2 regions of the Sporomusa aerivorans genome follow, and region 2 is predicted to be linked to the other one. Evidence: riboswitches for the same ligand, from Rfam matches in the RefSeq annotation. Region 2 holds a riboswitch; the other holds the start of a gene.
The links. A riboswitch is a leader RNA that binds a small molecule or an ion and turns the genes downstream of it on or off. The one in region 2 is predicted to bind FMN.
Positions count from the first base shown of each region.

Region 1: another riboswitch for FMN. It lies ahead of ribD (bifunctional diaminohydroxyphosphoribosylaminopyrimidine deaminase/5-amino-6-(5-phosphoribosylamino)uracil reductase RibD); the one in region 2 lies ahead of ribB (3,4-dihydroxy-2-butanone-4-phosphate synthase).

Region 1 covers NZ_CP156926.1:3,551,387-3,566,449, forward strand. Annotated here, with positions in the region: gene rsmB (16S rRNA (cytosine(967)-C(5))-methyltransferase RsmB) at 1-1,267, shown strand, start outside; gene rlmN (23S rRNA (adenine(2503)-C(2))-methyltransferase RlmN) at 1,279-2,334, shown strand; gene SATMO3_RS16990 (FhaA domain-containing protein) at 2,405-3,175, shown strand; gene SATMO3_RS16995 (FHA domain-containing protein) at 3,177-3,647, shown strand; gene SATMO3_RS17000 (Stp1/IreP family PP2C-type Ser/Thr phosphatase) at 3,654-4,367, shown strand; gene SATMO3_RS17005 (FtsW/RodA/SpoVE family cell cycle protein) at 4,370-5,632, shown strand; gene SATMO3_RS17010 (peptidoglycan D,D-transpeptidase FtsI family protein) at 5,625-7,049, shown strand; gene pknB (Stk1 family PASTA domain-containing Ser/Thr kinase) at 7,062-8,948, shown strand; gene rsgA (ribosome small subunit-dependent GTPase A) at 8,974-9,849, shown strand; gene rpe (ribulose-phosphate 3-epimerase) at 9,850-10,503, shown strand; FMN riboswitch at 10,570-10,702, shown strand; gene ribD (bifunctional diaminohydroxyphosphoribosylaminopyrimidine deaminase/5-amino-6-(5-phosphoribosylamino)uracil reductase RibD) at 10,905-12,041, shown strand; gene SATMO3_RS17035 (riboflavin synthase) at 12,004-12,657, shown strand; gene SATMO3_RS17040 (bifunctional 3,4-dihydroxy-2-butanone-4-phosphate synthase/GTP cyclohydrolase II) at 12,705-13,919, shown strand; gene ribE (6,7-dimethyl-8-ribityllumazine synthase) at 13,919-14,389, shown strand; gene yfcE (phosphodiesterase) at 14,401-14,958, shown strand; gene hslO (Hsp33 family molecular chaperone HslO) at 14,975-15,063, shown strand, end outside.
Region 2 covers NZ_CP156926.1:6,190,768-6,205,830, forward strand. Annotated here, with positions in the region: gene SATMO3_RS29515 (nitroreductase family protein) at 1-522, opposite strand, end outside; gene SATMO3_RS29520 (hypothetical protein) at 688-1,062, opposite strand; gene SATMO3_RS29525 (DUF188 domain-containing protein) at 1,197-1,640, opposite strand; gene ribB (3,4-dihydroxy-2-butanone-4-phosphate synthase) at 1,796-2,440, opposite strand; FMN riboswitch at 2,535-2,680, opposite strand; gene SATMO3_RS29535 (LysR family transcriptional regulator) at 2,739-3,626, opposite strand; gene SATMO3_RS29540 (APC family permease) at 3,810-5,081, shown strand; gene mrdA (penicillin-binding protein 2) at 5,078-6,934, opposite strand; gene SATMO3_RS29550 (diguanylate cyclase) at 7,133-8,338, opposite strand; gene SATMO3_RS29555 (nucleoid-associated protein) at 8,415-9,419, opposite strand; gene SATMO3_RS29560 (hypothetical protein) at 9,651-9,893, opposite strand; gene SATMO3_RS29565 (RidA family protein) at 10,044-10,424, opposite strand; gene SATMO3_RS29570 (LysR family transcriptional regulator) at 10,655-11,542, shown strand; gene SATMO3_RS29575 (DMT family transporter) at 11,508-12,446, opposite strand; gene SATMO3_RS29580 (PLP-dependent aminotransferase family protein) at 12,552-14,033, shown strand; gene SATMO3_RS29585 (DMT family transporter) at 14,076-14,963, opposite strand.

The DNA of each region.
Region 1 (15,063 bases), 2.6 Mb from region 2:
CAAAGAAATCAACCGCCGGATGTCGCACGGTCAGCTTTCAGACCAGGACCGGCGGCTGATTACTGAATTGGTATATGGCACTGTCAAAGCAGGCAATACGCTCGACTGGATGCTTAATCAGTATTTGAGCCGTCCCCTTGCAAAAGTGGCGCCAGTAATCAGAAACATCTTGCGCATGGGTATCTATCAACTGTTTTTTCTGGAAAGAATCCCGGCTTCTGCGGCCTGTAATCAGGCTGTCGAACTAGCAAAAAAATACGGCCATGCCGGCACTGTCAAGTTTGTTAACGGTATCCTCAGGAATGCAGCCCGTAGCCCGGAAAAAATTGCTTATCCTGACCGGAATAATGAACCGGTAAAGTATCTCGCCTTAAAATATTTCCATCCCGAATGGCTCATTGAGCGGTGGCTAGGGCGTCTGGGGCTAACCGCCTGTGAGGCTCTATGCCAATGCAATAATTCTACACCGCCGCTTGCGCTGCGCACCAATACTGTAAAAACCAATCGGAACCTGTTGCTCAAACAACTGGCAGAGGAAGGGGTTACCTGCGAACCTTCCGTCTGGACGCCGGAAGGCATCGTCTGCTCCGGGCATCCAGGCCTCGGCACTCTAAAATCACTCCAGGAAGGCTTATTCCAGGTTCAGGATGAAAGTTCGATGCTGGTGGCGCATATCCTCGGACCCCAGCCTGGAGAATTTATTATAGACGCTTGTGGCGCACCGGGAGGTAAAACGACGCATATTGCTGCTCTAATGGGCAATACGGGGCAGGTTTTGTCAACCGACATCTATGAGCACAAGCTGATTATCACCCGGGAAAATGCTGCCCGCCTAGGTCTGACCAATATTACTACGCAGGCGCTTGATGCCGTTAATTTAGGCGGCATGTTTCCGCGCAAAGCCGATCGAGTACTGGTAGATGCGCCTTGCTCCGGACTGGGCGTACTCAGACGTAAGCCTGATTCGCGCTGGCGCAAGTCGGCCGCCATGCTTAAGGATCTCCCCAAGCTCCAGTCCTCCATTTTGAACAGTGCAGCCGAGTGTGTAAAAGCCGGTGGTATTTTAGTATACAGCACTTGTACAACCGAGCCGGAAGAAAACCAGGAGGTAGTAAGCGCATTTCTTCATAGCCATCCTGAATTTTCTCTCACCCAGACAGGTCAATACCTGCCTGGTCAACAACGCCCGGATGATATGCTGCAACTATGGCCGCACACCGATGGTGTTGACGGTTTCTTTATTGCCCGCATGGAACGACAGGCTTAAGGCGGTAGATTATGAACAATTTAAGAACGGAACTTTTCGGGCTATTTGCCAGCGAAATTTTCGAAGTAGTAAAACCGCTCGGCCTGGAAAAATACCGCGCAAAACAAATAGCCGAGTGGATGTATAAACACGGCGTACGCCAGTTTGATGCCATGACCAATCTAAGTAAAGGCCAACGTGAAGAGCTTGCCGGAAAATGTATCGTTCTTAACCTTGGCCAGAAAGCAGCTCAATACTCGGGAGATGGCCGGACAAGCAAGTTTTTGCTTTCTTTTCCGGATGAAGTGGCTGTTGAAACCGTCTTAATGCGACAACCCTATGGCAACAGTATCTGTATCTCCACCCAGGTTGGCTGTGCTATGGGCTGCGCATTCTGCGCCTCAACTCTCGGCGGCCTGGAGCGAAACCTGACAGGCGGCGAGATACTGGCGCAGGTTTTATATGTTAATGAATTATTAAAACAGACCGGGCAGAAGGTAGATTCCATTGTAATTATGGGTTCAGGCGAACCTCTGGCCAATTACGACAATGTGCTGCGTTTCCTCCGGCTTATACATGAACCTTATTGCCTTAACTTAAGTTATCGCAACATCACATTGTCAACTTCCGGCTTAGTTCCCGAAATAGACCGTTTGGCCGGTGAGGGATTACCCATTACGCTCTCTATTTCCCTGCATGCACCTGATAACCAGTTACGAACCAGATTGATGCCTATTAATAAACGGTACCCGATCGAACAAATCATCGCGGCCGGCGACAGATATGCCGCCAAAACAGGCCGGCGTATTACCTATGAATACACGCTGATAGCCGGTGTTAACGATCAACCTTCTCATGCCCGCGAACTTGCTTTTCTGCTTAAAGGACGTTTGGCTAACATAAATTTAATTCCCATTAATCCGGTGCCCGAACGTGGCTTGCTACGGCCAAAAGCCAAAGAGATCGCCAGATTTGAACAATATCTAAAGACGGAGCGCATAAGTGTCACGATCAGGCGGGAAATGGGAACAGATATTGACGCAGCCTGTGGGCAATTGCGTCACAAAGTAGGTCGGAGCAATGGTTAATTTTGACTAGATTGCCTTTATCGCGTATAATTAAAACAGATTGGTTTAATTTAGCGGGAGTTGTTATAAGTTGAAGTTTGTCCGCAATATTGAAATTTTTTTTGAAAAATATATCGAAGGTTTTTTCAACAGGCAGTTTTCCAGCAGCCTGCAACCGGCTGAAATAGCCAGGCAGTTGGCCAGGGAAATGGAGAATGAACGTACTGTTGGTGTATCACATGTTTATGTGCCGAATCACTATACCGTTTACATCAACGCTCAAGACTTTGAGCGGCTGGAACCATATGCTGCGGCTGTTTGCGGCGACTTATCGGCATATCTTAGTGAAGAGAGCCGCAGTAAAGGTTATACTATGGCAGGCAGCCCGAAGATTGAACTTTTTTCCGATGATAAATTAACCGGGCAGACGTTTCGCATTATCTCCAGTTTTACCGAAGCGCCTTATGAAGAACCGGACCAAACCGCCACTGACGCATCCAATCCCGGTGACACCCGGATTTTTAACAAACTGGATCAACCGGCCTTATTAATTCATCCGCCGCAAAAATTATTGCATGCTCTTTTGACTGTTATCGATGGTCTGGATGCCGGCTTAAAGGTAGAATGCTCGACAAACCGGGTTAATATTGGCCGCCGCAATACTAATGAATTGCCTTTGTCAGATATGAATACCTCAAGGCTGCATGCCTATATTGTCTATGAAGACAACAACCATGTCATCCATGATGCCAGAAGCCTTAATGGCACTTATGTCGGCGACCACCGTATTACTCATAAACAGCTAAATAGCGGTGATAAAATCAAAGTAGGCAATACCGTTATTTTGTATGAGGTGAAGTAGATTGCCCGGAAAAATGCAAGTGCTGAATATTGTGGTAGTAGCCTTGCAGTACAGTCTGGTATTACTGCTCTATTACTTTTTATATAGGGTAGTAAAACTCGCTACCCGCGATTTGGCGGTTCTGGCTACTAACAGGCCACCACAGCGATGTGTTTCAGAAAATCCCGCTGCTCTTAAGCCCGCCAGGCTGGTTGTCATTGATGATAAGCAGGCGCTATTATCCCAAACGGTTTTTGCCATTGTTGACAGCTTAATAATTGGCCGCAGCGAGCACAATGACATAACTATCAATGATAGCTTTATTTCCCATGAACATGCCTGTATATCAAGATCTAGACACAACTACCTGCTGGCTGATTTGAACAGTACCAACGGCACGCTGTTAAACGGCCGACGGATAGAAGAAGAAACTGCCCTGGTAAACGAGGATACCATTCAAATCGGGGCAGTTACTTTTAAGTTTGAGAGGTGAACTTTCATGCTGGCGTTTGCACAGTCAGATATTGGCATGGTACGAAAAACGAATGAAGACAGTTATGTATTTTTACCACCGCACTTATTTGTCGTTGCCGATGGCATGGGCGGACATGTTGCCGGAGAAATTGCCAGTAATATGGGAGTCTCCACAATTGAGGAATACATAAAAAAATTTGCCCAGCACTCCGACTGGGAAGAGCTTCTTAAAGATGCTATTATCAAGGCCAACAGCATTATTTATCAGATGTCTCAGTCCAAAAGCGAATGCTCCGGAATGGGTACCACAGTTACCGCAATCTATGCCGATGACTCTGAAGTATACTGGGGGCATGTTGGTGACAGCAGACTCTACCTTATCAAGGAAAATGTGTTGCAGCAGGTAACTAGCGACCATTCCCTAGTTTGGGAGCTTATGCAAAGTGGCAGCATCACCATTGAGGAAGCGCAAGTGCATCCTCACCGCAATATTCTAACACGCGCGGTAGGAACCAGTGAAATGCTCACTGTTGACTCAGGCAAGTTCTCCTGGCAGAGCGGTGATAGTTTGTTGTTGTGCACAGATGGGTTAACAAATATGCTCAGTGAAGATACCATACTCAAGATTTGTTCTCAATACAGCAGTCCCCAGGCAATTGTCAACACGCTTGTAGACCAGGCGAGACAAGCCGGCGGCTATGATAATATTACTGCCGTCCTTGTACAATATAAGGATTAGCCATGCGAAACACAAAACTATCTGAGTTTGGCCTACTCGCATTAGCCGGTCTCATTTTGATCAATGGCTACCTTACAGTTACCCTGACCAGTCATCATTTTTCCTCCCAGGGCCTTGGTATTGTTCTGGGTCTGATTCTTGCCTGGATCGTTACACCTCTTGTTATACGTCGTTTCTCCTCTGCCAGAGACATGTTCTTTTTGCCGCTGGCTGTATTTTTAGCCTCTATCGGGTTAACACTTATCCTGAGACTGCGTCCGGATTTATTTATCCCGCAAGCGATGTGGCTAGTAGCAGGCTTAATTGCTTTTGTCATATCAGTATTTGTTTTCCGTCAAGCCGAGCTGATTGCTAATTATAAGTATCTTTGCGGCATTGCCGGCTTAATTCTTCTGATTATCACGATTGTTTTTGGTGTTGACATAGGCGGTAACAAAAACTGGGTGATATTGGGTCCGGTAAGATTCCAGCCTTCCGAGTTTGCCAAATTGTTGATTATCATTTTTTTGGCGGCTTACCTAAGCGAACGACGGCAGTTATTGAGTTACACTACCAAACAGTATGGACCGCTGACCCTGCCGCACCCGCGTTTTATCGCCCCGCTTTTAGCGCTGTGGGGTTTAACCATGGCAATGCTGATTGTTCAGCGTGATTTAGGCTCAGCTTTACTTTATTTTGGTACAACAGTAATTATGACCTATATGGCCAGCGGCAGATTAAGCTATGTCGCTTTGGCGCTGGGATTGTTTGTCGCAGGTTCTGCTGTTTGTTACTTTGTGTTTCCTCATGTACAAATAAGAATAGACATCTGGCTTAATCCCTGGGCTGATCCCAGCGGAAGGGCATATCAAATTGTTCAGTCATTATTTGCTTTTGGCTCCGGCGGACTTCTCGGAACCGGGTTGACGTACGGTTATCCTACAATTATTCCGGAAGTTCATACTGACTTTATCTTTGCCGCTATTGGGGAAGAATTGGGGCTTGCCGGCACAGCAGCCGTTATTGTCGCTTACATTTTATTGGTATATCGCGCCTTCCGCACGGCTCTGTCCGCGCCGACCCCCTTTACCATGCTGTTGGCCAGCGGCTTAGGAGTATTAACTGCGCTGCAGGTCTTCGTTATTATCGGCGGAGTTACCAAATTCCTGCCACTGACAGGCATAACCCTGCCGCTTATTAGCTACGGCGGCAGTTCAATGGTCTCAAGCTTTATCCTGCTGGGTATGTTATATGCCGTATCGGAGGCGACAGCGCCCAATGAGTAATTATGATAAGCCTAACAACTCCATCCGCCGCAACATTTACAAAACAGCAATTTTTTCCCTTAGTCTGTTAATCGTGCTGCTTGGTTATGTTTCCTATATACAGATTTTCCAAAGCGATACCCTTGCTTTTCACCCGCTCAATAGGCGGTCAGCCGAGGCATCGAAGCGGGTGGAACGAGGTCAAATCATTGACAGCAACGGCAAGGTACTGGCTGAAAGCAAACTATCGGATCAAAACGAATATAAGCGTGAATATCCATATGGGGTCTTGTTTGCTCATATCGTAGGCTATGACAATCCGAAATATGGCAAAACTGGTGTAGAGAGTACATTTGACGGTTTTCTTTCCGGACAAATCAACCCCGAACACCGCTTGGGAGCCATCGGCCAGTTATTTGCAAACAAGGCAGGCAATAAAGTTACGTTGACAATCGATGCCCGGCTGCAGCAGACTGCAGCACAGGCACTGGGCAGCAACCGGGGAGCCATTGTCGCTCTTTCGCCCAAAACCGGAGCCATATTAGCTATGGTTAGTAAGCCCAGTTTTAACCCCAATACCTTGGAGGACGACTGGAGCAGCGTCTCCCAAGCAGCAAGCAGCCCTTTGCTTAATCGTGCATCGCAAGGTCTATATCCTCCTGGTTCCATTATCAAAGTTCTGGTAGCGGAAACCGCATTAGCCGAACAAAAGGCTACGGTCGACCGTCAGTTTATATGTTCCGGGCAGCTTGCCATCGGTCCTGATTATACATTGCCGGAAGCCAACAACAGGGCCCATGGCAAACTGAATCTAGAGCAGGCTTTGGCCGTTTCCTGCAATGTTACTTTCGGTCAGCTGGCACTGGATTTAGGCAGGAGTAAAATGGCCAAAAACTTTGAAAGGTACGGCTTAAACCAGTCACTTAGCAGTGACATTCAGGAAAATGCATCCCGCTTGCCTGACTTTGCCAAGCTAAGTGACGGCGATTTGGCTCAGACCGGCATTGGCCAGGGAAGTCTGCTTGTGACACCGCTCAGAATGGCCATGCTGGCATCAACCTTCGCCAACAAGGGAATCATAATGAAACCTTATGTAGTGCAAAAAATTACAGGGCCTGACGGTAGTATTCTTAAAGAAACGTCACCGTCAGTCTGGCTGTCGCCGGTAGATGAAAAATTAGCGCAGCTGGTAGCCGGGATGATGGTCAGTGTAGTCAACGAGGGTACAGGCTCGGCGGCCGCTTTACGGGGTATCCAGGTTGCCGGCAAAACTGGAACCGCTGAAAACCCGCATGGTGCGCCACATGCCTGGTTTATAGGCTTTGCACCTGCTGACGATCCGCAAATAGCAATAGCAGTAATCATTGAAAATGCCGGTTCAGGCGGCGGTGTTGCCGCACCGGTAGCCCGGCAAGTATTAGCCCAGGCATTACGTTAAGGGGGTGAATCGATGCTCAATCGAACACTTGATGATCGTTATACAATATTAGAACGCATTGGCGGCGGCGGTATGGCCGACGTATACCGTGCTCATGACAAGCTTTTGGATCGTTCGGTAGCTGTTAAGGTACTGCGTTCTCAGTTCACCGATGATGAGGAATTTGTCAGCCGGTTCAGGCGCGAAGCGCAGGCAGCTGCGAAGCTTTCGCACCCTAATATCGTTAATATCTACGATGTTGGTCTCGATGACCAGGCCTATTATATAATCATGGAATATATCTCCGGCGAAACCCTTAAGGACAAGATCGACAGGGAAGCGCCATTGCCTGTGGAAACAGCGGTGCGTATTGCTATCGAAATTGCCGAGGCGCTGGAGCATGCCCACCAAAACAATTTAGTGCACTGCGATATTAAGCCTCATAATATTCTTGTTACCCGCTCCGGACGCATTAAAGTTACAGACTTTGGTATTGCCCGTGCAGTTACCTCTTCTACCATGACCAATTCGGGTACAATTATCGGTTCTGTTCATTATTTTTCTCCTGAACAGGCCAAGGGAACAGCAGTTGGGGCTAAATCCGACATTTATTCTCTTGGTGTTGTTTTGTACGAAATGCTGACAGGCCAGGTGCCATTTACCGGTGAATCGCCCATCAGTATTGCTCTCAAACACCTGCAGGAAGAACCGAAACCGCCGCGAGAGGTAAATAATGAAATTCCGCCCTTGATTGAGGCCATTGTACTCAAGGCTATGCATAAAGATCCTGCAGCCCGTTTTAGTGACATCGGCGAAATGATTACAGACCTTAGAATGTCTCAGAATTATTTACAGGATGACCGCACCCGCAGACTCTCGCATACGGATTTTCCAACACAAGTACTTCCACCGATTACATCTCCGGCTGACCAAAAAGCGCCTCATACACCTTTGCGCTCCACAGCTGCCGGCGCGCAAGCCAACGGCACAAAGATAACCAAGCCCTGGCTGTTGGGGAGTATGTTATTTCTGTTGATTGCTTCGGCACTGGCTGCATTTCTTGGTTTTGGTAAGTTTTGGAGCCTAAATGAAATTACTGTCCCCGATGTTGTCGGCAAACAGGTAGATACCGCCCGTAACATTCTTATTAGTAATAACCTGCGTGTTTCAGTGTCAGATGCGTTTAGCGACAAAGTTCCGGCCGGCCACGTTATTTCCCAGCAGCCTGAGGCCGGCACAACGGTTAAAGAACAGCGAATGATAACTGTCATTGTCAGCAAAGGCGGAGAAGTGACTGTTGTTCCAGACCTGCGCGGGCTGAATCGACGTGATGCTGAGCTACAAATAAAAAATTCAGGACTTAAACTGGGCCGGGTTGACGAGCAGTTTACCGAGGATGCACCGCAGGATACGGTTGTCAGCCAGAATCCGCGGCCACCAGCCCAGGTAACCAAAGGAACAGCTATCGATATTGTCATCAGTAAGGGAACTGGTCCGAAAAAAGTTGTACTGCCTGATTTTCAAGGATCGCTTATGACGACAGTAGCTACCCAGTTGGAGAGTCTTAAATTAAAACAGGGAAAAGTAACAGAAACGGCTAACGACAAATATCCTCCCGGCACCATCGTCAGCCAGAATCCGCCTCCAGCTACCGAAGTGGCTGAGGGAACCAGTATTGACTTTTCTGTCGCCAAGGGTGTGCCAAGTGCTGTTAAACGGGCTGTAGTTCAGGTAACCGTGCCTGACGGTCCATCCCGTCAACCGCTGCAAATCGTAGTAACAGATACTAACGGACGCCGTATTGTCTATGAAGGGACACACAAACCAGGCGAACGAATTGAAAAGACGGTCGAGGGGATAGGTCAAATCCGCGTGCAGGTATATATCAACGACAAGCTGCTGCAAGAGCAAACTATTTAAATACGCTTGAATTAGGAGGCGCCATGTGCTGAATGGTATTGTAGTAAAAGCGTATAACAGTTTCTACTATATACAAACCGGCAGCAAGATTGTTACTTGCAAGCTTCGCGGCCGGTTTAAGAAAGAACGGTTTTCACTTACGGTTGGTGATGAGGTAACTTACACATTAACCAGTCAGGATAAAGGTGTGATAGAAGATATACTGCCGCGCCGAAGCCTGCTTAAGCGTCCCTTGGCCGCAAATGTTGATCAGGTCGTTCTAACTTTTGCCGCAGTTAATCCTGATATTAATCCGGCTTTGGTGGACAGGTTTCTGGTTGTAGCCGAATTCTCGGAACTGGAGATTGTTCTCTGTATTAACAAAATCGATCTGGCCGATACCGGAGTAATCGCGAAACTAACCGAGCGTTATGAACGAATCGGCTATAAAGTGCTTACTGTGGCCGCTAAATTTGGGCTGGGCATCGAGGAATTGCGGACCCTGCTGCATGACAAAATAACGGTTTTTGCCGGTCCGTCCGGGGCCGGCAAATCAACATTGCTAAATGCTCTTCAACCTGGGCTGGAACTTATAACCGGCGAGGTCAGCCAGAAAATCGGCCGTGGTAAACACACCACCCGTTTTGCTGAGCTTCTGCCCATGGCCGGCGGCGGTTTCGTGGTGGATACGCCCGGGTTTAGTTTTACAGACTTTACCGATTTGGCAGAGTCCCATCTTATGGATTACTTTCCTGAAATCTCGCACATAGCGGCTAAATGCAAATTTAGTACCTGCCTGCATTTTAAAGAACCGCAATGCGCTGTTAAGCAAGCTGTTGCCGATAATCTCATCCATCCTGAAAGATATGAGTCTTACCTGGAAATACTTGCAGAAATAAAAGATAGCAAGAAAGGATATTAAATGAATACAATTAAGATTGCTCCTTCGATTTTATCGTCTGATTTTTCCTGCCTGGCTGAGGAGATTATTAAAATAGACAAGGCAGGAGCTGACCTTGTACACATTGATGTCATGGATGGCCATTTTGTACCCAATCTTACCTTTGGCGCGCCAGTCGTAGCTGCTATCCGCAAAGTAACTAAACTACCGTTTGATGTTCATTTGATGGTAACTAATCCCCAGGACTTCATTGAGCCTTTCGCCAAGGCAGGTGCCGACATCATAACCGTACATGCTGAAACAGCACCGCATTTGCACCGCCTGGTTCAAAATATCAAGGAGCAAGGCAAAAAAGCCGGAGTTTCTCTCAATCCGTCAACACCTTTGCCGGTAGTCGAGGAAGTGCTGGCGGACGTTGATATGATCCTGATCATGAGTGTGAATCCCGGCTTTGGCGGTCAACAGTTCATTCCGGGAGCGGTTAACAAGATTTCCCGCTTAAAAACAATGCTTAATGAACGTAACCTCACGGTAGACATAGAGGTCGACGGCGGCATTAACGCCGCAACCGCCCGCCAGGTAATAGCCGCCGGCGCTAATATCCTGGTTGCCGGCTCGGCCGTATATGGCGCTCCGGATATCGCTCAGGCAATAAAAGACATTCGCGGGGCTTGATTAAAATGCCGCTTAATGGTAACATATACAGTAGATAGAGTTATTATGGTTAAAAAAAATTACATAGTAAGCCTTTGGGGCAAGGTGAAAAAGAGCAATCTTTTAATTCCTGACCGGCGGTATAGCCCGCGAGCCGTAATACGGCTGATTCGGTGAAATTCCGAAGCCGACAGTATAGTCTGGATGGTAAAAGGCGTAATTCTGCCGTGTGCGGCATTTTCGAAACTGCCTATATTAACTGTTGATAGCCCCAAAAGCTTATCAGCAGTTTTTTTAATTTTCCTGTGACTATTCCGCTTATCAGCGATGAGTTAAGAAAGAGGATAAAGGGTGAACCTTCAGCGGGGTTAAAACCCACCTGAAGATCAAATTACCACTTTATCGCTAACTGGGGGGGTTTCATGGACGAATATTATATGCGTCAGGCATTAGCCATCTCAGAGTATGCTACAGGCCGCACCAGCCCCAATCCACTGGTAGGAGCGGTAATTGTCAAAGACGGACGCATCGTCGGCCAAGGGTGGCATCGTCAGGCCGGCACACCGCATGCTGAAATTCATGCTCTGACGCAAGCAGGCGATTTGGCTAAAGACGCGACGATCTATGTAACGTTAGAGCCATGCTCCCATCATGGACGTACAGGTCCCTGCGCCGACGCTTTGATTGCTGCCGGGATAAAAAAAACTGTTGTAGCCATGACTGATCCTAATCCGCTGGTTGCCGGCAATGGCCTCAAAAAGCTGAAGGCAGCCGGAATCGAAGTGGTGGAAGGTGTACTGGCAGCCGAGGCAGCAAAGCAGAATGAAGTTTTTATCAAATGGATAAGTACAGGGTTGCCGTTCGGTATTTTAAAAACGGCGATGTCGCTGGATGGAAAAATCGCTGCCTATACGGGTCACTCTCAATGGATAACAGGGCCTGCGGCCAGAGAACAAGTTCATAAACTGCGTGATACGCATGACGCCATCTTAGTAGGTATCGGTACCGTACTGGCTGACAACCCGCAATTGACCGCACGGTTACCGCAAGGCGGCAAGAATCCGGTAAGAATCATTATAGATAGCCTGGCCCGTACACCGCTGACCGCCAATGTTGTAGCGGATAAAGAGGCGCCAACCATTATTGCGGTAAGTCAGGCGGCGCCTGTAGAGCGTATTGCTGCGCTGAGAAACCGGGGTGTAGAAGTTCTCGAAATTGATTCGATGCAATCAGGTATTAATTTGCGTCAGCTTTTTACGGTTTTGGGTGAACGCCGGATTTCCAGCATATTTATTGAAGGCGGCACCAGAATTAATGCCGCTGTTCTCAATGCCAACCTAATCGATAAAGTATACGCATTTATTGCCCCAAAGATAATTGGCGGCCAAACCGCGCCAAGCCCGGTGGGGGGCGAGGGCATACCTTCGGTTGATCAGGCCATTTCTTTAGAAGACGTTACTACTAAAAATATCGGCAATGATATGTTAATCAGCGGGTATATCACCAGACGGGAGGGACGAGATGTTTACCGGACTTGTGGAAGAATTGGGAAAGGTTAAAAATATAGCCCGCGGCGCTAAATCTGTTCGCCTGACTGTTGCCGGCAAAACGGTACTGGCAGACGTCAAGCTCGGAGACAGTATTGCCGTAAATGGCACCTGTCTGACAGTTGTGGACTTTAGCCATGATTGGTTTACGGCCGATGTCATGCCGGAAACTGTGGACCGTACTGCTTTGTCCGGGCTCAAGCCAGGCGATACCGTCAACCTGGAACGTACACTTCGTGTGGGTGACAGGCTGGGCGGCCATATTGTGAGCGGCCATATTGACGGTGTAGGCAGAATTCTGGCCAAAGAACAAAATGATAATGCGGTTATTGTCCGCGTTGGTGCTGCTCCGGAAGTCATGCGCTATATTATCCATAAGGGCTCCATTGCTATAGATGGTACAAGTCTCACTGTTGTCGATTACGGGAATGACTGGTTTACGGTATCACTCATTCCCCATACGGCAGGCAAAACCACTGTGGGTCTTAAGGCAATCGGCGAACCGGTTAATCTTGAGGCAGACATTATTGGCAAATATGTCGAAAAGCTTCTGGGATTAAGAGATGCTGCCAAACCGGCTGAGAAAATAACATTTGGGTTTCTCGAACAACATGGTTTTACATTGTAATGTGTTTTAAATACTAAAATCAAGCCAGTGCAAACGGAGGAGTTTACGTGAAATTCAACACTATTGAAGAAGCTATTGAAGAGTATCGTAATGGCAAAATTGTTGTTGTCATTGACGATGAGGATCGTGAAAACGAGGGTGATCTTTTAATGGCCGCTGAGAAGGCGACCCCGGAAGCCATTAATTTTATGGCGACTTACGGACGCGGACTCATATGCATGCCCGTTATCGGCAGCAGGCTGGATGAACTAAATGTCGGCGCGATGGTAAGCGAAAACACAGATAATCATTGTACGGCATTTACCGTGTCCATTGATGCCAAAGAGACTACTACCGGCATATCGGCTCATGAACGGGCCACGACGGTTCAAACGGTACTTGACCCGAAAACAGTAGCGAGTGACCTTCGGCGCCCAGGGCATATCTTCCCGTTACGCTACTGCGAAGGTGGTGTGCTAAGACGTGCCGGCCATACTGAAGCTGCTGTCGACCTGGCCAAACTGTCCGGCCTTTATCCGGCAGGTGTAATCTGCGAAATTATGAATGAAGATGGTACCATGGCCCGGACACCAGAGCTGATGGAATTTGTCAAAAAACATGACCTTAAACTCATTACAATCGCAGATCTGATTAAATATCGCAAGAAGCATGAACGGTTTATTACCAGAGCTGCTGAAACCAATCTGCCGACGAAATATGGCGAGTTTAAGCTTATTGCCTATGAAAGCCAGCTTGACAACCAATGCCATGTCGCATTGGTAAAAGGAGATGTAGCCAACAAGCCTGATGTCTTAGTCCGTGTGCATTCCGAATGCCTGACAGGGGATGTGCTTGGTTCCCTCAGATGCGATTGCGGCGATCAATTGGCAACAGCTTTAAAGCGTATAGAAAAAGAAGGCAGCGGCGTCCTGCTGTACATGCGGCAAGAAGGCAGAGGTATTGGTTTAGCTAATAAAATCCGTGCTTATGCCCTCCAGGATAAAGGCAAGGATACAGTTGAAGCCAATGAACTCTTGGGCTTTGCCCCTGATCTTAGAGATTACGGCATTGGCGCACAGATATTGGCCGATCTCGGGTTAACCAGTATCCGGCTGCTTACCAATAACCCGCGCAAACGCGTGGCACTGGAAGGCTATGGCCTGACTATTTCCGAAAGGGTTCCACTGGAGATAATCGCCAACAAATTCAACAACCGATATCTCTCTGCAAAGAAATCGAAGCTTGGCCATTTATTAAAGCAATATGAGGAGGCGCAAAAATAATGAAAACGATTAAAACTCTTGAAGGAAATTTAGTTGCTGAAGGATTTAAATTTGGTATTGTTACTGCAAGATTTAACGAGTTTATCAATAACAAACTGTTGGAAGGCGCGTTAGATGCACTCAAACGGCATGGCGCTTCCGAAGAAAACATTGAAGTCGCCTGGGTACCAGGTGCCTTTGAAATTCCGCTTATTGCCCAGAAAATGGCCATGAGTAAAAAATATGACGCCGTAATTTGCCTTGGTACTGTCATAAGAGGCAGCACAAGCCACTATGATTATGTTTGCGCTGAGGTTTCAAAGGGTGTTGCTCATGTAGGGCTGGCAAGCGGCATTCCAACTATTTTCGGCGTACTTACTACAGACACAATCGAACAAGCTATCGAGCGTGCCGGTACCAAGGCTGGCAACAAGGGCTTTGATGCCGCCGTATCCGCCATTGAGATGGCCAACTTAATTAAGGGATTGTAGACAGGTGGCGCATGAAAGTAGGTATAATTAGCGATACGCACGGGTGCCTGGAAACCTGGCAAAAGGTATTTGATAAATATTTTGCTGACGCCGATTTAATCATTCATGCCGGCGACGTTCTTTATCACGGACCGCGCAATACCATACCTGCCGAATACAACCCTAAGCAACTAGCAGAAGTCCTTAATCTCTGCCCTGTGCCGCTTTTAACGGTGTGTGGCAACTGCGACAGTGAGGTTGACAGTATGGTATTAAAACTGCCTATTCAGTCACCCTATACTTATTTGCTGTTAAATGGCTTACGAATTGCTGTAACCCATGGCCATAATCTTACGGAAGAAACCAGAGTGGATATGGCCAGGCGACTGCAAGCCGATATTTTTATTACCGGTCACACCCATGTAGCAGAATTGGAGAAAAAAGACGGCATTATTTTCCTGAACCCCGGTTCGCCCGGTATGACTAAGCGACCGGACGGCCGCGGTACAATTGCCTGGATAAATGATAACAGGATTGAAATACTAGATATTGCACCAGGCCAGCCAATTATAAGCGAAGTATTGGCCTGACACCGGAGGTTACCACATGCACGACCATCTTATCCGGGCAACTGTCCCCGGAATACGCGCTTTTGCCGCAGTTACCACTAACCTGGTGGAAGAAGCCCGCAAACG
Region 2 (15,063 bases):
CTGGGCAATCAGCTTCCAGTTCGCGGGAATTTGCCATTTTTCGCTGACCGCGGCGTCGATAAGCGGACTGTAGTGCTGCAGCGACACGCCGAAGCCTTCTATTTCTAGCGCAGTCCAAACTACATACTGCAGCATGCCGGACGAGTGATTGGACCAAATCGGAAAATTATCTTTATAAAGCGAAAACTGGTTTTGCAGTTTTTCAACAACAGCCATGTCTTCAAAAAATAATACTGTAGCGTAGCCCTTGCGGAAAGAATTGATTTTTTCCTCGGTAGGTGCAAAATTTTCCGCCGGCACGACTTTTCTCAGCTCGCCGAGGGTAATGTCCCACAGGCTGTCATGCTGCTCACCCAGCAAAATTACCACCCGGGCACTTTGCGAATTAAAGGAAGACGGCGTATACTTAACCGCATCGGTTATTATTTGCTGAATGCGCTCATCAGCAATAACAGGCTCTTTGCTAATCCCATAATAGGTTCTTCTATCTTTCACTGCTGTTAAAAAGTTCTTTTCCATCATATCAACCTCCTGTTCATCAATACTCAGCGTGTACCTAAATTTGCTTTATTATACCATGTTGATAATTATTATTAAATAAAAACCGCCTATTATTATAGAAATAAATAACGACTGGCTGCAGAAAAATAAAAACTTGGCGCAACGCCAAGTTTCTTTTCGCTCAAATTAAACTGTAGGATAGTGCCGGCTTTGCCTTTTTTGAGCACTTTCGTATATTTCTACCTCGAGAAACAGTCGTTCAACTATTATCCGGTTGACCATTTCCTGCACTTGCACCGCCGTATTGTCAACACCGGTTTCAATCGAAACCAGGAGTGAGTGCCTTTCCTCCGCCGACAAATGCGGCGGTACAGCCAAATTGAAAATCGGCTCAAAGGTTTTACTTGCATATGCATCAATAAAAGTCATCATTCTTGCCGCTATGGTATCTACAAAATCACGGCTTTCCGACATCTCTGTCAGCCATAATCGTATTAACTTTTCAATCTCGTTCAAATCGGGCCCGGATGTTTTGGGAAATGGGATTACCTTTGCTGCCACAACAGTAACCTCCTGTTTACAGTTTTACGCTGCATTGCATATGTATTTTATTATCGTACCAATTTATTAAAATTATATTTGATAAGGCAAGTGGCCGCTCACTCGTGAGCGGCCACTTGCCTTATCTTTGGTTGTCAATTGTTATCTACCCGTGTTAGTATTCGCTCAAGTCCGGCCGTGAATCGCTTATCATCATCCGGCGTTCTTTTGGCAGGCCCTTTGGTTCTGCCGCCGCCACGCCGGAATTTGGCCTTGGCTTCCCGTTCTTCCAACAAAAAACCGATGGTATCCGGTGTATACTCCCGCCCTGCAGGGCTGAGGCAAAAGGCTGCCTTTCCCAGCACCATTGAGGCCAAACCCCAATCCTGTGTAACAATAACATCCCCGGCGGCGGTTAGGTTAATTATCTTGATGTCAGCCTCCTGGGATTCACCGCCCACTGTTATATGGTGGTCTGACACAATATTATGATTGAAGCTCGCCACCGTCCAGACAGGTATATCATACTTTTGGCCTATCTTTACACATAGCTGGAGAACGGCCTTGGGACAGGCATCGGCGTCAATTAGTATTTTCACAGGGTTTATGTCCTCCCAGCCACAAAGATGTAGAAAGCACGGCTTGCGCCGGGACGTGAACGAAAAGCGCAAACTGCAATGCCCTAAACTAAAAGTGATTTATACAAAAAATCCGCAGACCAGCACGCCTACGGATTTTCTTTATTTAAATGCCTTTAAACTCCTAATCGCCGGCGGTATGTAACAATATCTTCAACAGTTACCATTGCCATATTCTTCTGCCGGGCAAAGGCCGCAATCTCAGCCAGCCGGGCCATTGTACCGTCCGGATTGGTTAGTTCACACAATACGCCATAAGGTTGCAACCCGGCCAAACGCATTAAATCCACATTGGCCTCGGTATGTCCCGGTCGTTCCAATACCCCACCCGGGCGGGCCCGTAACGGAAATACATGACCTGGGCGGCGCAAGCTGGCCGGTGACGCGTCATCGGCAATAGCCGCTTTTACTGTGACCACCCGGTCGGCGGCCGAAACACCGGTAGTAACCCCGGCTGCGGCCTCCACCGAAACAGTAAACGCTGTCTGAAAATGGCTGGTGTTATCCGCCACCATCATTGGCAATGCCAGTGCCTGCACTTTTTCCGCCGGCAGACACAAACAAACAATGCCGCTGCCCTCACGGATCAATATAGCCATTTGTTCCTCTGTCAGCGACTGGGCCGCAAAGAAAATATCGCCTTCATTTTCCCGTTCTTCATCATCGGTTACCAGGACACCTTGTCCTTGCCGCAATGCGGCAAGCGCCCGCTCGACCCTTTCCCGCGAATTGCCAAACTCTGCTAGTACATTCTGATTCAAAGTAATCGCCTCCTAAGATTGGTCGACCTACCAGAATCAGGGCGTATGAAAAGACAGCAATAACAAAGCATGCTAACAAATCGAAGCTCCACTGTCTCATCCTCTTTCGTCCGGACTGTTACCGTCGGCTCTGGCATCTCACCAGATCTGCTGTCCTCCTCTAAAGGAGCGCTCGCGGGCTGCCTGGAAAGAATCCAGAATACCGCCGGTGGGGACTTGCACCCCGCCCTGAGAATAAGTCTTACCTATAGAATACTCCGTTTCCTGATATTGTCAAGGTCAAGCTCGAATTTCCAGCTCATTCAGGTATGGACGCAGTAATTAGCTTCTCCAGGGCGGCTAGCGGCGGTGACATCCATTTATCCCGGTGAAATATCATTCTGGCCTCAATGGGAATAGCCGGACCATGCCAGGATAAGGCAATCAGCTCGCCCCGCTCCAGTTCCCCGGCTACGGCGATTTTAGGCAGCAGGGAAACGCCCAGGCCATTCCTGACACACTGTTTGATAGACTCCAGACTGCCAAACTCCATAATGGTATTGGCCTGCACCTTTTCTTCCTCCAATAGGTTTTTCAAGTCCATCGGATAGCCGCAATACCCCTCAGGCAAGAGCAAGGTCTGCCTTGCCAGCCCGCCAATGGCCAATAGCGGCTTTGCAGCCAGTCCATGATCAGGCGCAACAATAAAAACCGTTTCATCGCAAAAAAGATCTATTTGCCGCAGTTGCTGCCGGGCTGATTCGTCATTAAGCCCGAATGCCACGTCAATGATATTTTGCTGAAGCCACTGCGGAAAATCGATACAGTTGCCTACTTTTATATTTATTTTCACCTGTGGATAAAGCAGCCGGTATTTCTTTAGCATGGGCGGCAGCCAGAACACGCAGAGCGTTTCGGCTGATCCTATTGTTATGGAGCCAGTCACTGTACCGGTGTCACTAAACAAATTTTTTAGTTCCTCGGCGTCCCGGACCATCCGCTCGGCAAACGGCACCAGCATGTTTCCCTGATCAGTCAGGAAAATCCGCCGGCCGATGCGTTCAAAAAGCCTCACCCCAAGATACTCTTCCAAGACCCGGATCTGTTCAGACACTGTAGATTGCGAATAATTAAGCGTCCGGGCCGTCTCGCCAAAGTTGAGCAGCCTGGCCACCGTCAGGAAGACTTCCAGGTTCTTAATAAACACACTACCACTTCTTTCGGAAAAACCGATTGTTTCTATCAAAACAATCGACTTATCAGGAGTCCTATCTTTATGCTAGGATATAATCAACTTCCGGTCAAGAAATTTTATCCGACAACTAACCTTCAGATGGGATTAAAGCCCCACCTGAAGCTAAGTCTGCTTTATAAGTGAGGCGTATTATTTATGCAACGACAAGTTGAGTTCCGAAAAAGCATTTCCTGGGTGCAAGGAACTGCTTTAACCATCGGCGCCGTACTCGGCGCAGGTATTTTGGTACTGCCGGCCATTACCGCCGGAATGGCCGGCCCGGCGTCATTAATCAGCTGGCTGCTGATGGGACTGGTTTCACTGCCGATGGTAATTGTTATCGGCGCCATGTCCTCCCGGTTTCCGGATTCAGGCGGGATGGCCACCTATGTACGTCAGGCATTTGGCCCTGACGCCAGCCGGATTACCGGCATTCTTATGCTGAGCGCCATGCCGTTTGGCATGCCGGTCACTGCTTTAATAGGCGCCCATTACCTTGGCAGCATTTTTTCCTGGCCGGCGGCAGGTATACACCTGGCGGCGGCAGGCCTTTTACTTGTCGCCATAGCCCTTAACTTTAGAGGCGTCGAGCTCTCCGGCCATACACAAGTGTTGGTGGTTGCCGCTATTTTGTTCATCCTGGCCACAGCCGTGCTTTCGGCTGTACCGCAAATAAAAGCCCGGGCATTTACCCCGTTCCTGCCAAATGGCTGGTTCCCGGTGGGCCAGGCTATGACACTTTTATTTTTCGCCTTTATCGGCTGGGAGATGATTGGCCATTTGGCAGAAGAATTTCGCAATCCCGGCCGGGATATTCCTGTAAGCCTGGGAGCTGCCGTCATATTGGTAAACCTCTTATACTTGTCAGTGGCTTTTATTACCGTGGGCAGTGAGGCATACCAAGCGGACGATCCGGTAACAGGAATGATCACACTTGTTTCCTACCGCTGGGGAGATATGGCAGGCTCACTGGTGGCTCTTTTGGGCTTTATCGTGTGTTACTGTCCTGTTCACACTTTTATCGCCGGCTTTTCCCGCCTTGTCTACGCCCAGGCCCGGGATGGCCACTTTCCCCAGCGTTTCAGCCGGCTGCACCCGCAGTTTCAAACCCCTCATGTTGCGCTGGTTTCCTTTGCACCGCTTTATTTGCTGGTGCTTTTGCTAAGTTATCTGCTGACCTGGGATTTAAAGCCGCTTATCGCCATTCCCAGCGCCAATTTTCTCGTTGTTTATACGCTCGGTATGATCGCAGCCGCCCGTATTCTTCCCGGGACCGCCCTGAAGATATCCGCCTGGGGCAGTGCGGCACTCTCTGCAATCATCTTTTTGTTTGGCGGCTGGGCAATACTTTTTCCCCTTATCCTAATCCTAGTATTGCTTTACCGGCACCGCCACGCCAGAAATAAACGGTCCTCTGGCAAGTGTTAATTTTTAGGATTCGGCGAATTCATAGTTGCAGCTTCTTGCGCAGCCAGTTCGTCTGCCGCATCTTTGGATTCAGGCAGACCGAAGGCTGCTTCCATAATCTTTCTGGCAATAGGGGCCGCGGAGTCTGAGCCGTAGCCGCCCTGCTCCACAACTACAGCAATGGCTATCGTTGGGTTGTCATAGGGTCCGTAGGCAACAAACCAGCCATGATCATCCCCGTGCGAGTTTTCCACCGTACTTGTCTTCCCGGCAATTTGGGCCGTAAAACCATCAAAAATATATCCTGCCGTACCGCCGGGCATGGTAACTTCACGCAAGGCCTTGCGAATGGCCTGCAGGTTCTTGTCTGCTATTGGCACAGTATCCAGTTCCTCCGGCGAAAAGGTTTTTAGCGTCTCCCCTTCAGGGGAGATTATTTTATTTACAAGATGCGGGCGATAGCGATGACCGCCGTTTGCCACCTGACTGATTAACGTAGCCATTTGCAGCGGCGTTGCCAGTTGAAAGCCCTGGCCGATGGCGGCGTCGAAGGTTTCCGACAGGTACCATTCCTCACCGTATACCTTTTCCTTGTATTTACGGTTGGCTACTAAACCGGTATCCTCGCCCAGCAGATCAATACCGGTTTTTGCCCCTAAACCAAACTTTCTCGCCCATTTTTCCAGAGTATCAATTCCCAGCCGGTTACCTAATTCGTAAAAAAATACGTTATCTGATTTCACCAGGGCCTCATTAAAGTCAATCCAGCCCAAGGCCGCACCATGCGCATTGCCTTTGGGTATGATCCAGTGCCGTCCGGTATCAAGGATTTTCTCCTCCAGCGTTAGCTTGCCTGTTTCCAGGGCAGCCGTACCGGTAACAATCTTGAACGCCGAACCGGGAGGGTATTCAGCGCCGATAGCGCGGTTCTGCAGCGGATTAAACGGGTTATCGTTTATGGCCTGCCAGTCTTTTGTAGATATTCCGCCGTTAAATAGATTTGGATTGAATGCCGGACGGCTGACCATAGCCAGAATAGCGCCTGTCCTAGGATCCATAACAACAGCAGCGGCGGCCTTGGCTTGCGGATTCCCGAGCCGTTTCTGCAGGTAGTTGAGGCGGTCATCCATTGCTTTTTCCGCAGCCTTTTGTATTTTGGCATCAAGTGTCAAAACCAGGCTGTTTCCCAGTACAGGTTCTTTCTTGCCCAGCATGCGTACCGGGCGTCCGTTGACATCCACTTCTACCTGGGCGCCGCCGTCAATGCCGCGCAATTCTTTGTCGTAATACTTCTCCAGTCCGAACTTGCCGATAATATCGCCGGTTTTATAGCCTTCCTTCTTCTTACTCTCCAGCTCTGAATCGCTAATCTCGTTGACATAGCCGAAGATGTGCGCACCCAATTCATTAAATATATAATTTCGCACGGATTGAACCTCAATGACCACTCCCGGCAAATCGTTCCTGCGTTCCTCGATTTTCGTAATAATCTCCTGGCTGGCGTCGTTCTTAATGCGAATTGGCTCAAGCGGGTTGGCCTGTTCTTTTATCTTGGTTTTGATATCGGCAGCCTTCATGTTTAAAATTGCGGCAAGCTTCTCAAGCACTTCGTCCGCTATCGGCCCGTTAATCGGGACTAGCGATACAGAAAAACCAGGCCGGTTGGAAACCAATAGTGCCCCGCTGCGGTCATACATAATTCCGCGGGGCGCCATAACAGGCATAAGTCTGATGCGGTTATTGTCGGCCTGCTGGTAGAACTCTCCCCCTTTGGCGATCTGCAAATAGCCAAGACGGGCAATAAGAGCGACAATTATCAGCACAACCACACAACACAGCAAATCCAGCCTGGGATTTCTGTGTTTCCCAACCATAACAACAATCCTTTCCGTGCGTAATTAGCCAAAGACTTTTAAGACCAAAAAATCACCAATCGGATCAGAATCATTTTATATTATGGGACTTGTTCGTTATCCGCCGCCGCTAACCCTTTTGGTAATTTGCGCCAGATTGCAGTAAAAAATGAAACAGTGCCGGCCAAGATGCCAGCACTGTTCATCGCTTTCCATAATCTACTTACTTACACAGTTACGCCCTTTCTTTTTGGCCCGGTACAGGGCATTATCCGCTGCTTTGATGACTTCCTGCGTTTCCGGATGTTTTTCACTGCGTTCGGCTACGCCGATACTGATGGTTACAAATAACTTTTTGGCAGACGCTTTTTTCTTGCTCTTGCCTTCCTGCTTCTGTTTTCCCCGGTAGTCGTAAGGGCATTCTTCCACTGCCGCCCGCAGTTTCTCCAAATGCGGCAGCGCGTCAGCAACGGCGGTATGCGGAAAGACAATGGTAAATTCCTCCCCGCCATAGCGGAAAGCCTTCCCTCCCCCGGTCACCTTCTTCAGTACCGAGGCAACAAGTCTAAGTACCTCATCACCCGTGTCATGTCCGTAGGTATCATTAAATTTTTTAAAAAAATCGATATCCACCATGGCGATAGTGTACTCGCCCCGCAGCTTCATCAACTCTTCTTTAAGAGCCCGGCGGGCGGGCAGACCTGTCAGTTCATCCAGGTAAGCCATCGAATACGAGTCCTGGATTACGGCAATGATAAGCATTATGCCGGCTACGCTAAAAAACATGGTGCCGGCCATTGTTGCGGGTTTGGCCTGTAAGGCCAGCAAAGAAGCAACCAATACAACGCTAAGTGCATTATCCAGGTGCGACCGGCTGTGCAGCTGTTTTCTGAACATAGATAAAAATGCAACACCGTACGCCAGCACGGCCGGCTGGGGAATAGCCGCATTGGCTGCCAACTCGCCGGTCAAAACATTTTGGCGAAAAAAGTTTAATAACGAGAGGTCATTGGCAGTAATAGCCATTGCGACATAAAACAATTGAAAGGCAATCAGCGCAAAGCGTCCCAGACCCCAAAAATTAAAGATCCCCCGTTCTTTCAGCAAGGAAAAAATTAAAATATTGATAGGCACTAAGGTACAAATGACTGGAAACACTACCGTCGTTAGCGAGGGCATGCCTGTATGAAGGGCTGCCAAACCGCTCAGGGCATAGTGGGAAAGGGCCAGTACCACAGTGATAAAAAAGACCCGGCTGCGGTTGAACCACCAGCTAAGTATCAGACCTACACCAAAGACGGCGTAGGCAAGATTATCCATTCCCGCAATCTGCAAATGATCAGCCGTGATGCGCCAATACGCAAACACTGTCAGAATAAGTAAACCAAACGGTATAGTAGTAAATATTGACATCAATTTTGCCATTGGTTTGCTGAAATCCTTTCGCTACGTAGTCTATTAAGAACTTGTCCTATTAGTTGCTTGGCCGGTACTCCTCTACTTATTTATTGGTTATGCTGCCAATATTTTTCAGCTCAATGGATAACGTTCCGTCAGCATTATTAATAAACTCGATAAAATCATTATTTTGAAAGTAATCGGCCGGGAATGTGATTTCAATCCCGGTATCAGTTTTGATTTTATGACTTTTACTGGCTTTCATGGCCAGCGTCTTATCAATCTTGACCGTTTCCGGCAGACCGGCATTTTTTACTTCTCTTACGTACTCCTCCTGCATGATGGGGGAGGAGCTGAAGACCTCTTTACCCAGTTCCACCGGATCGAGGTATTCGGATACTTCGGTGTTTTCAGCAATATAGGTTTTAGTTTTGGAAGCCGCCTCCAGCGTACTTTGGCCATGATTTTCCGCCACCATACGCGTTATGGAGTTCACTAGTTCGATGGTCTCTTTTTGCGACGGCAAAAAACTACACTCTAATATATTATCGGCAATAATATAAGTCTCTTGACCATTAACTTCCCGTTTTTTATCAATAAATTTAATATCTAAGGATTCTGCGTCAATAAAGGCATATTCATCAAGCTTTTGCGTCGGTCCCGGCAAAATGGCATAATGATTGATGATATCATTTTTCAGTTTATCATTTTCCTGTACCACCTGGTGGATATAGCCCACTCTATTGTTGCATTTCAAGATTGCGATTGCACGAGTGTCATCAATACTGCAATCGCAAATCAGCAAATCGGTTGAAACCTGTACATCTGATTGCGCGACGGCGGTGTACATAAGCTCGGCCACATACACGGAGAAACCGATAAACTCCTGGTTACCCGCCAGATAGTCTGCCACTTGCTGTTTAAATTTGCTTTCAGGATGAAACGTGCCTGTTTTAGAATTCGCGGCGGCATACGACTTTTCTATATGCTTGGCTAAAAATGCAATAACACTTTTACTTTCTATATCTAATTCCTGCTCGGAAAAAACAGTAACACCGGAATTGAAATCCAGAATATGGAGAATTGCTTTATTTACTGTTACAATCATTTTCATCGTCCTCTCTAATCTGATGCATGGATTTTATTGTACCAATAAATTCTGTTTACTGAAAGCATAAATAAAAAATCTGCAGACTGTGTGCAGCGCTTCAGATTGATCTTTTAGCCGGCGACTGATATCTTTTCGGGCACTTCGGCTTGCGCTTGTCCGAAAGGCTTTGCGCAAGCCGCGCCTCATTAGTCACTTTGTTATATGCCTCTAAAATTACGACTTAGAATCTTACCGGGGCGGATGATTTTTGTCGGTATACCGTTTGGCTTCCTCGCGTACTTCCTCGTCCGTCAATGGTCTGTTACCTGCTTTATTCTTGATTTCATGCTCAATCCCGAACTTATCCGGTCCCGGCCTGGGTGTAGGCATCATTATCACCTCCGTCACTATTTTTCCCCGGCTGCTTCTTTCTAAGCCAAAAACAAAGACTGCTGGTGAAAAGGAAAAGATAAATGCCTGGTTCTTAAACAAAGTAACCCCTGCCGGCTGGCAGGGGCTATGTGTATGGTGCTTATGTCTGCGCGTTATTCAAAGTAATGTTTTCGCAACCCTCTTGCGTGGAGGACACCTGTTACATAGTTATTGTTTCCATTGTGATCTAAGTTTATACATCAGCATAAATTATTTTTTACGGGCGATCATTTCTATCTCGATGCGGGCACCAAGTGGCAACGAGGCTACGCCAATGGTTGTTCTGGCCGGGTATGGCGCGGTAAACCGCCGGGAATATACTTCGTTCATGGCAGCAAAATCATTCATATCCGTTAAGAACACATTTACTTTAACAACATCGTCCGGTGTTAATCCGGATGAAACCAACACATTAAACAAATTTTTAAAACATTGCTCAGTCTGCGCCGCAATGTCACCCGCGGCAAGTTTCCCAGTCTCAGAGCTTATGGGCGTTTGCCCGGATAAATAAATTACCTCTCCCGCCTGAACAGCATGGGAATAAGGCCCCACAGCCACCGCCTCCGCGGCGCTATACGCGATTCGTGTCATTGCCATCCCGCTCCTTTTCATAAAACGTTTTTCTGTTATTTTACAATCTGTCGGTCAGTGCGATTTGAATTGGCGCCCGTGTCGCCTGCTTTCGTCCCAGCCAGTTCAAAAAAATCTTTGCTGGATTTCCTATAGACTCATGCTGAAAACTATTCTATCATAGTAATATCGATAGGTAAAATTGATAATCACAATGAATATCTTCACTAAAACAGATGGGTGGTTGAAAAATGGAGCTTCGTCAACTGCGAACCTTTATGACAACAGTAAAATTGCTTAGCTTTACCAAAGCTGCCAACACGCTCGGCTACGCGCAGTCCAGCGTCACCAATCAAATTCAGTCCCTGGAAGAAGAATTAGGCACAATGCTGTTTGAACGCTTAGGCAAACAAATAAAACTGACTAAAGACGGCGAACACTTATATAACTATGCTGATCAAATCCTTAAGCTTGCCGATGAGGCTAAGGACCACATAGGCAATTCCCTGGTTCCCAGAGGATCCCTTACCATTGGCACGCCCGAATCGCTTTGCAGTTACCGGCTTCCCAGGATATTTCAGGAATTTCGTTCGCGTTATCCGGAAGTAGAGCTAAATATTCGCTTCGACACCTCCATCGTCTACCGGGATCATCTTAGGAAAAATACGGTAGACCTCGTCTTTTCGCTCGGCGTTCCCAGTCTGGAAACCGATCTGGTTACCCACGTGCTGTTTGAGGAACAAATGGCGGTTATTGCCGCCCCTGCCCATCCCCTGGCAAAAAAATCAACCGTTATACCTGCCGACCTGAACGGTCAGGCGCTCATCCTGACAGAACCCGGGTGCAGCTACCGGCAGCTCTTTGACAGCATCCTCACCCAGGCCGGCGTCAAGCCCGCCTCCGCCATGGGGGTAAGCAGCAACGAAGTTATCAAGAGATTTGTTTGCGACGGCTGGGGTATTGGTTTTTTGCCGCAGATTACCGTCCAGCAGGAGCTTCTGGCCGGGCAGCTGGTAGCGCTGCCCTGGGCCGGACCTGCTTTTAATATTAAGGCTCAAATGCATTACCATAAGGCTAAATGGCTGTCGCCTGCGCTTAAGGCCTTTATTGACGTAACTCTGGCGATGATTCCTTTTTAAACAGCCCAAAAGCTTTGCCGTTGTTCTTAAGCCACTGTTCCAGCATGGCCGCCCTGCTCACAAGATATACCCCGCCAAGCACCAGTGCGAGTCCGGCGAAGGAATATCCTGACAAATATTCCCCCAGAACACAATAACCGACAAATTGGGCAATTACCGGCGAAATATATGTCCAGGTGGACGGCAGCAGCGGTCCGGCCCGGCGCACCAGCCAGTAGTAAGAACCGTGTCCGGCCAATGAGCCAAAGACGATAAGATATGCCCAGGATACAAAGATCCGGTTATTGACTACCCCTGCCCACGGCTCAGTAACCAGCGACAGCAGCACCAGCATACTCCCGCCAACCACCATTTGCCAGCCATTTAGCACAAAAGGGTCGAGTCCGGCAGCCAGCACTCTTTTCGAGGTCATAGTGCCAAAAACACAGCCCGCTTCCGCGGCCAGAATAACCACCACCGCTAAAATGGCTTCAGTGCCGACGTCGATTCCCAGCGCCGGCAGCACTGCCACTCCTACCCCGATGAAGGACAGAAGCAAGCCGGCGCCTTTAATCCGAAAATGATCCCGGATTCCCTGAAACCACTCGACGATACTGATCATAATGGGGGTAGTCGCCGCCAGCAGCGCGGCAACACTGGAGGAAATATATTTCTCGCCCAAGTACAGGCAGCCAAACATAACCGCCGTCATGAAAGTGCCCACCAGGACAACATCCTTGCGCATACCCGGTTCGAGGCCAATCCGTCCCTGCATTAGTTTAACGCTGGTTAGTACGATTATGCCGGCGAGGAGGAACCGCGTGCCGGCAAAAAGAAAAGGCGGCGCCCCGGCATCGATGCCAATTTTAATGGCTAAAAATGTTGTACCGAAGATGAGACACATGAGACTATACACTATATACATGACTTCCCTCCTCTTTTCTGTTATATAACAATATGGTATATTGTTCATATATAACCACCAAATCACTATAACAGTCAAATCATCAATATAACAGTCGGAGGGCCTATGCAAATATTGATTGACCGCCAAAGCCCGGTTCCTATCCGCGAGCAAATCTATCTGGAGATTGCCCAGCGCATCCGTTCCGGCCTGCTGGAACCCAATTTCCGCCTGCCTTCGGTCCGGACACTGGCCGAAGAATTGCACATTAGCCTGGTAACCGCCCATCAGGTTTATAAAATGCTGGATAACAGCGGTCTGACAGAAACCACGCGCGGCAAAGGAACCTTCGTGCGCAATAGGGAACTGAAGACTGCCGTCAACAATACTGCGCCCCCTTTTGACTGGCAGCTCTCGATTGCCGACTATCTGCCCCGGGCCAGCTTCTGGAGCCAAAGCTCGATACGCCTGCCGCCGCATATCCTGGATTTGGCGTCAGCCTGCGTACACCATTCTCTGCTGCCCACCCCCTTAATCCAGTCCTCCATTCGCCAGACGCTGGAGAAATATCCCCATACGCTGGGACAATACGCTGATTTTCGCGGGGATACTGATTTCATACTGGCTCTGACACAGTATCTGGAGTGTTTGTCCATCCATCTTAAGCCTCACCAATTGCTGATTACCAGCGGCACCCAGCAAGGCATCGACCTTTTCGCCCGCACATTCCTTGGCCCCGGTGATACCATCGCGGTAGAAACGCCATGTTTCTCAGGCGCTATTGACGCTTTTCGCCTGGCCCATGCCAATCTGCAGCCCATCCCCGTGGATGCCAACGGCATACGGGTTGATATTCTGGAAGACCTGGCTCTCCATCTCCGCCTGAAGGCCATTTACACAGTCCCCACCGGTCAAAACCCCACCGGTGCCATCATGCCCTTGTCGCGCCGCGAAGACCTCTTAGCCTTTGCCCGCGAGCACAATGTCCTCATCCTGGAAGACGAGCCGCACCGTGAATTGGAAATGGCCCGGATAAAAAATTCAGTTCTGCCGCCTCCGTTAAAAGCGCTGGACACCGACGGGCGGGTCATTTATCTTAAAGGCTTTAGTAAATTTCTATTTCCCGGCATACGGCTGGGCGTACTGGCGGCGGACGGAAGTATTTACAACCGTCTGCTTGCCGCCAAGTCTATAGCTGACTTGGGCTCTCCGCTATGGCTGCAAAAATCACTGCTGCCATTTTTTCAAAATCCGCTGCTTTTAAAGACCATTGGCAAGCTGAGCATCTTTCTGGACACCCGTCGCAAAAGTGTCCTGCAGACACTGGAAAGCCGTCTGGATCCCCGTATTATCCGTCCCCGGCAGTCGGCCGGTCTGCATCTATGGCTCTCCATGCCGGCAGGCATTAATACCGACCACCTCGTTCCCGAGGCTCATCGCCGCGGAGTGCATTTTCTCCCCGGCTCCATTTTTTACCCGGGTGAGCCGGAAACCAATCATTTACGGATTTGCTGGACCAACCTGACAGACAACGATCTGCCCGAGGCTCTGGATATACTGTGCGGACTCTTAAATGACGCGGTAAACTCACACTGCCACAAAAGCTAAGGAACTGCCAATTGCAGTTCCCTTAGCTTTTATTTGGTTATTTTATTGGCCGGAAGACTCTTTCTCAGTCAAAACGGCTGCCGGTTTTAAAGCCGGCAGGACATACCTGGCCGCTATAGCGGTCATGATAACGCCGCCGCCAGCAAGCGCCCAAAATCCCGGCCACTCGCCCAACAGCAGAAAAACCCAGATTGGATTAAGAATAGGCTCAATCATGGTTATAATGGTCGCCTCAAGGGCAACTACCGATTTTATGGCCAGGGAGTACAAGACATACGCTAACCCCAGTTGAACGCAGCCCAGCGCCGCAATAGCCGCCCAGCCGCCCATTCCCGGCGAACTGTCAAACATGAACGGCAACCCGCAGAAAAAAGTAAGCACATTACCTACCAGTACAGCGACAAACGGCGAGCCCTCTTTTTGCTGCCGCATGCACACCGCCATAGTGGCCATCGCCACCCCGCTGGCAATAGCCAGAATATTGCCGAGCATGCCGCCTTCTGACATTTGATCCTGGAAGAACAAAATCATACCGCCGCCAGTGGCGGCCATGGTCAGCCAATCCTGCAAAGCCGGTTTCTCATGTAAAAAAATCATTCCCAAAATTGCAACGTAAATCGGCGATGTGTATTGTAACAAAATAGCATTGGCGGCCGTAGTCAATTTCATAGCGGCCACAAAAGTCAGCATCATTACCGCATAAGCCACCCCGCCACACAACAATACCTTATTCCAGCGAAACTCCGACCGGCGAAAAGCCAGCCAAATAACTGCTGCCGCAAACGCACTCCTGGCACCGGCAATAGCCATAGGGTTCCAGTCAATCCACTTTATTCCCAGGCCGCTGGTACTCCATAAGGCGGCGGCCGATATCAGGAGAAATATACCCCGCAAACGGTCTGACCCGGTTTGCATACCCTGGTGATTCAAAACAACACCCCTTTATGCACTAATCAGCATGAATTTATCCTGTGACTAACCCGCTTAACCCGCTCTAAGACTCCCCCTTCTGTAAGTGGAGTAAGAGCGG